DNA from 3 places in the Salinivibrio sp. VYel1 genome. Region 3 is predicted to be linked to each of the others. Evidence: riboswitches for the same ligand, from Rfam matches in the RefSeq annotation. Region 3 holds a riboswitch; each other region holds the start of a gene.
The links. A riboswitch is a leader RNA that binds a small molecule or an ion and turns the genes downstream of it on or off. The one in region 3 is predicted to bind thiamine pyrophosphate.

Region 1 (2,267 bases), on a different contig from region 3:
GTTTGGGACAGCTCGAGACTGGTGATGCTGATAGAGGGAGACGGAGAAGAGGCGGTGAAAAAAGCAGCGAGGATTCACCGACTCATCAGTGGTCATCATACCCTCGAAGGGCGACTGATGTTCTTGCATTGCCATATAGGGATCAGCCGTGCTGACTCGGAAAGCGCCGATGTGCCGCAGTTGTTTCGCCAAGCGATCCTGGCTATTCCGACCGATGATCAGGCTGTCGGTGAGTATCAGCCCGAGCTAGACAGTAAAGCGCAGCGAGAGCACTTGATCCGTACTGAGCTAGGCCCGGCCTTGCAAAGCAATCATCTCTCCTTGGTCTATCAACCTAAATGGCGGCTTGATGGGGGCCTGCTGGTGGGCGCAGAAGCACTACTGCGTTGGCAGCATCCAGCCCTAGGGGCGATAAGTCCCGCCGAATTTATTCCCATTGCCGAGCGCAGCGCCGATATGATGCAACTTGGCGATAAAGTACTGGCGATGGCACTGGAGGCGGTGGCGCAATGGCGCGTACAGGGCCTGACTGATGAGCACTTTCATCTGTCAATCAATGTCTCTGCCCAGCAACTCCGGCATGGTTTTGCCGAGAGTGTGCTGGCTCGCTGCCATGCGACAAACACGCCGCCGGCGATTATTCAATTGGAAGTCACGGAATCGGCACTGATTCAGCAAATCTCGGTGGCATTGCGCGAGCTACAACAGCTGCGGGATGCCGGGATGCATATCGCGTTGGATGACTTTGGCACCGGTTACAGCTCGTTAAGTTACCTTAAGCAACTGCCAGTAGACTGGGTTAAACTCGACCGCAGTTTTATTCAAGATTTGGCCACCAACGCCAGTGACAAACACTTGGTGGGTAGCGTGATTGAGTTAGCCCATGGCTTTGGTCATGGCGTGGTTGCCGAAGGGGTGGAAGAAGTCAGCCAGCAGCAGGTGCTACAGACAATTGGCTGCGACCAAGTGCAGGGGTTTTTATATGCGCGGCCGCTTATCCAAGATGGATTCGAACAACTGCTTAAAACCGCCCAACAAGGCAATACGACCATTAACCATTACGAGAATGTGTAAACGCGCCATCAGAAACATCAGACTTGCGCTTTATCATTAAGGTTTATATTCTGACCGTGTTAGTCGGGGAGCAAGTGATTGCTGAGACTGCGAAAGCAGGACCCGTAGAACCTGATCCAGTTAGCACTGGCGGAGGGAACTGACACGTTCAGCACACGAAGTGGCGCATTCTGGCTCGCTTTGTCTCCTTCCGCCCCTGATGATTAAGGGGCCATTATGAACCTATCTCCACCTGTTATTCTTACCATCGCCGGCTCAGACAGCGGTGGCGGTGCTGGCATTCAAGCCGATATCAAAGCGATTTCAGCCACCGGCGGTTATGCGTGCTCGGTGATCACCGCGTTAACCGCGCAAAACACCTGTGGCGTTGAGGCCGTCTCGGCGGTTGATCCTGGTTTTGTCCGTGCCCAGTTAGAGGCCGTCTTGTACGATATGCCGGTGCGTGCAGTGAAAATTGGTATGCTCGCCAACCAAGCGGTTATTCGCGAAGTGGCCGCCGTGCTGGCGCGATCGCCTCACTTACCGGTGATTTTAGATCCCGTGATGGTAGCCACCAGCGGCGATCCTTTGTTGGATGAACACGCCATGACAGCGCTGATTGAAGCGCTGATCCCGCGAGCAACCGTGCTCACCCCCAACCTGCCTGAGGCGGCGCGATTAACCGGTCAGCCTGTTCCCACCTCCATTGAGCAAATGCATGCGTTAGTTCCAGCCCTACGTCGGCTCGGGTGCCCGTATGTGATGCTCAAAGGCGGGCATTTACATCACGCCCCTGAAAGCGTGGATGTGTGGATTAGCCAAGATACCTGTCAAACCCTGAGCGCCCGTCGGGTTGAAACCGTTAATACACACGGCACAGGCTGTTCACTGTCTGCGGCGATGGCCTCTTATTACGCGCAGGGAATGACGCCCGTTGAAGCCGGGCGGGCGGCTAAGCAGTATTTGACAGAGGCTTTAGCGCATAGTCAGCAGTTAAAGGTGGGAAGAGGCGCGGGGCCTGTGCATCATTTTTACGCCTACCCAGTCGAAGCGTGTCATTCTGATGCACAAGAAACCTCGGTGGTCGAATAGACCGTTTTTTCGCGAATAGGGCACGTAAAGCCAGTCCGCCGCCTCCGTCTTGGCGGCGGCGGACTGCTCCGGAAGGGTTAATAGCCAGTGTCGCGTGTGATAAAAGGTGCCCGAATCACGCC
Region 2 (2,267 bases), on a different contig from region 3:
ACAAAAGCGTGTTGGGGGCTGGGTCGCCAGCCCGGTCGAATCCCTCTACCCCTGCCAAACATCAAAGCATCGACATTGTCGGTGCTTTTTTTGTATGTGACTCATTATGCTTCTAGCACCCCTAACCCTCTTCCCTTTTTCTTCCTCCTGTTTCTTGTTCACATGTCGCGGTATGATGACTTTTTACCAATCGAAAGGAGCACCCTGTGGTAAGCATATTGTGGGTAGGACTTGGTGGCGCATTAGGGGCGTCTTCGCGTTTTTTAGTTTCAGAGTGGAGCGTCGCGGTGTTTGGTCGAGGATTTCCCTACGGCACCCTAATGGTTAATGTGCTGGGATCATTAGCGATGGGTGTCTTTTTAGCGGCGATGAGCCAAGAACTGATTGCCCCAGTGCCTTGGCGTCAACTGATTGCGATTGGCTTTTTGGGCGCGTTCACCACCTTCTCGACCTTTTCAGTGGATACCTTGCTTCTTTTTCAACATGGTGAGACGGTGAAAGCCTTGTTAAACGTGGGTCTCAACCTTGCGTTGTGCTTAGGAGCGGCCGCGATGGGGGCTTGGTTGCTAGGACGCATTACTGGGTAGGTAAAAACATGCCATTACGTCGCTTGTTGTTGCGGCGGTGATTTCTTATACTGGCGTTGAACTTGTCGGAGTGCCAATTGGCTGAGACCACGTTAAGTGGGATCCGTTGAACCTGATCTGGTTAGTACCAGCGAAGGGAACAAGAGATGCATCAGATCACAGACCGTACGCGTCTGCCAGTTTGCTCACATCTCAATTCAGCGTTTTCCGGCAAGCATTAATTCCCATAATGAACACCGGAGTAATGCTATGTCGACCCGTAAACAGGCCCGTCTTGAGGCCAAATCTTTTATCGATTCCCTCTCTGCGCAAACCTACCCCAACTCGGAAAAAGTCTATGTCGAGGGATCGCGACCCGATATTCGCGTAGGGATGCGAGAAATCCATTTGTCTCCGACCTTTGTGGGTGGCAGTAAAGATAATCCGCAGTACGAAGCCAATGAATCCATTCGGGTTTATGACACATCAGGGCCTTATACTGACCCACAGAGTGCTATCGATATTTACCAAGGCTTAGCGCCAGTGCGCAAAGCCTGGATTGATGAGCGTGCCGATACAGAGTTTCTTGATGCAGTGAGCTCAGACTATGCGCAGACCCGCCTTAGTGATGAAACCTTAGATGATCTTCGCTTTAGTGCCTTACCGTCTATCCGTCGGGCAAAACCTAACCAATGTGTGACCCAACTTCACTACGCACGCCAAGGCATTATCACCCCAGAGATGGAATTTATCGCTATCCGGGAAAATATGGGACGTCAGCAGTATCGTGAAGAGCAGCTAAACCGCCAGCACCCAGGAGAAAGCTTTGGCGCGCATTTACCCTCAAACATCACTCCCGAATTTGTGCGCCAAGAAGTTGCTGAAGGGCGTGCGATTATTCCGGCCAACATTAACCACCCAGAAGCGGAGCCGATGATTATTGGGCGTAACTTTCTGGTGAAAGTGAATGCCAATATTGGTAACTCGGCGGTGAGCTCCTCCATTGAAGAAGAAACCGAAAAGTTGGTGTGGGCGACCCGTTGGGGCGCGGATACGGTGATGGATTTATCGACCGGACGCAATATCCACGAAACCCGCGAGTGGATTTTACGTAATAGCCCAGTCCCGATTGGCACCGTGCCTATGTATCAGGCGCTTGAGAAAGTGAATGGCATTGCCGAAGACCTGACTTGGGAAGTGATGCGCGATACCTTGATAGAGCAAGCCGAGCAAGGGGTCGACTACTTTACCATTCACGCTGGGGTGCGTTTGCACTATGTGCCCATGACTGCCAATCGCGTGACTGGGATTGTCTCGCGTGGTGGGTCGATTATCGCCAAATGGTGCTTGGCGCATCATCAAGAAAGCTTCCTCTATACCCATTTTCGTGAAATCTGCGAGATTTGTGCTGCCTATGATGTATCGCTGTCATTAGGCGATGGGTTACGTCCCGGCTCAGTAGCTGACGCGAACGACGAAGCCCAGTTCAGTGAGTTACGTACCCTGGGCGAGCTAACCAAGGTGGCATGGGAATACGATGTGCAGGTGATGATTGAAGGCCCCGGCCATGTGCCCATGCACATGATCAAAGAGAATATGGACGAGCAGCTCACCCATTGCCACGAAGCGCCCTTTTATACTTTAGGCCCGCTGACTACCGATATTGCGCCTGGTTACGACCACATCACCTCCGGGATTGGT
Region 3 (2,267 bases):
ACGGGTTTAAAGTGATTATCGCCCCCAGTTTTGCCGATATTTTCTATGGCAACTGCATCAATAACCAAATGGTGCCGGTAACCCTTGAAGAAGGCCAAATCGATGCTTTATTTACGTATGTGGCGGAAAATGAAGGCGCGACGGTAACCCTGGATTTGCCCGCCCAAACCATTCGAGCCGGTGAACACTGCTTTGCCTTCCAGATGGATGATTTTCGCCGTCATTGCCTGTTGGAAGGGTTAGATAGCATCGGTCTGACGTTGCAGCACGAAGCCGATATCTCACGCTTTGAAAAACAAATACCAGACTTTTTGGTGTAATACGCCCTCCAAGAACGCCAATAAGCGCGGTATTACCCGTACTTATTGGCGCTTCAACCCATTTTTTTCATCCTCAATGAAACCAACCGCTGACTCGCTTGGTCTAGTCTCAAAGAAGGTTTGATCGCATTAAGGACTGGCAATGCAAAAACATTTGGTAATTCTGCTCTGGTTAGTGTTTCCGCTCATCAGCCAAGCCGCGCCCAAAGCGGATTACTGGGCAATGTGGGATGCCCATAACCCTGACAGCCAAGCCACGTTTACCCATCACAGCTGGCAAGTGTTACTCGATAAGTATTTGCAATCTCAGGGGCAGCACACCTTATTTAACTATGCCGCCGTCACGGATAACGACAAAGCAACCCTCGACCATTACATTGGTATGCTCACCGCGCGCGACCCACGTACCCTGACCAAAGACGAGCAATACGCATATTGGGTTAACCTCTATAATGCGGTCACGGTAAAACTGATTATCGCCGAGTACCCGGTCCGTTCCATCACCAAACTCGGTGGGCTATTTAGCTTTGGCCCTTGGGATGATGAAGTGGTTACCGTCGCTGGCGAGCCGCTCACTTTAAACGATATCGAACACCGGATTTTACGCCCGCTTTGGCAAGATCCGCGTACCCACTATGCGGTCAACTGTGCCAGCCTTGGCTGCCCTAATCTTCAGCCACAAGCCTTTCAAGCAAGTGCACTTGATGCACAGCTCGAGCACGCCGCCTATACCTTCATTAACAGTGATAAAGGCGTGAGTCAGCAAGGGGGAAAATGGCAACTTTCCTCAATTTATGAATGGTTTGAAGCTGACTTTGGTGGCGATAAGCAAGGCGTGATCGCTCACATAAACCAGTATCGCGATATTCCATTGCCACAAGAGGCAACATTGGAATACGACTACAACTGGGACCTTAACCAACTCGGCAACTAAAAGGCTTGGTTAAACCTAAGCCAATCAGTACAATACCACCGTACTCATTGGGGAGCCTCACGGCTGAGATTGCGCACTGCGCTAGACCCATCGAACCTGATCCAGCTAACACTGGCGTAGGGATTGAGACTTGATGTTGCCATCAACTTGCCTCAACACCCACGCCCAACTTAGGAGCGTGCTGTGAAAGTTTTTACCTCTGTTCTCACTCTGGTTTCTTTATCGCTATTATCACTCGGCGCCCGCGCCGCGGACCCGCTTACTGTCTATACCTATGACTCCTTTATTGCTGAATGGGGGGCGGGGCCTAAAATTAAAGCGAAATTTGAACAGCAATGCGATTGCCAGCTTGAGTTTGTGTCTCTCGACGATGGGGCCGCCTTACTTAATCGCCTGCGCATTGAAGGAGAAACCACCCAAGCCGATATCGTACTCGGTATGGATACCAACTTAATGAAAGAAGCCGAGCGCAGTGGGATTGTTGCCGAGCACGCGGTCAATACCGAGCGCCTGCAAGTGCCTGGCGGGTGGGATAACAAATACTTTATCCCTTACGATTACGGCTATTTTGCCTTTGTGTATGACACTACTCGTTTGCTCGACCCACCCAAAAGCCTCAAAGCCTTGATTGAAGAGCGCGACGATATCAGTGTGATTTACCAAGATCCGCGCGTATCAACGGTCGGCCAGGGGCTAATGCTTTGGATCCAAAAAGTGTACGGCGATAATAATCAACAAGCATGGCGCGATCTTGCCGATAACACGATCACTGTGACCAAAGGCTGGACCGAAGCTTACAACATGTTCCTCAATAAAGAAGCGGACATGGTGCTCTCTTATACCACCTCGCCGGCTTACCACTTAGTGGCCGATGAAGACGATCGCTTTGCCGCCGCCATGTTTGAAGAGGGGCACTATATGCAAATCGAAGTCGCCGCTAAATCAGCCTATACCGATCAGCCGGAACGAGCGGATGCGTTTTTACAATTTATGCTCAGTGATGCGGCACAGTC

Region 1: another riboswitch for thiamine pyrophosphate. It lies ahead of thiD (bifunctional hydroxymethylpyrimidine kinase/phosphomethylpyrimidine kinase); the one in region 3 lies ahead of thiB (thiamine ABC transporter substrate binding subunit).
Region 2: another riboswitch for thiamine pyrophosphate. It lies ahead of thiC (phosphomethylpyrimidine synthase ThiC); the one in region 3 lies ahead of thiB (thiamine ABC transporter substrate binding subunit).

What each region holds. Positions count from the first base shown of each region.
Region 1 is NZ_RSAM01000001.1:500,660-502,926, reverse strand. It holds gene EHW58_RS02210 (bifunctional diguanylate cyclase/phosphodiesterase) at 1-1,074, shown strand, start outside; TPP riboswitch at 1,129-1,229, shown strand; gene thiD (bifunctional hydroxymethylpyrimidine kinase/phosphomethylpyrimidine kinase) at 1,291-2,145, shown strand; gene EHW58_RS02200 (potassium channel family protein) at 2,261-2,267, opposite strand, start outside.
Region 2 is NZ_RSAM01000019.1:53,865-56,131, reverse strand. It holds gene crcB (fluoride efflux transporter CrcB) at 207-587, shown strand; TPP riboswitch at 644-743, shown strand; gene thiC (phosphomethylpyrimidine synthase ThiC) at 837-2,267, shown strand, end outside.
Region 3 is NZ_RSAM01000008.1:58,946-61,212, forward strand. It holds gene leuD (3-isopropylmalate dehydratase small subunit) at 1-320, shown strand, start outside; gene EHW58_RS09125 (DUF547 domain-containing protein) at 463-1,254, shown strand; TPP riboswitch at 1,293-1,394, shown strand; gene thiB (thiamine ABC transporter substrate binding subunit) at 1,438-2,267, shown strand, end outside.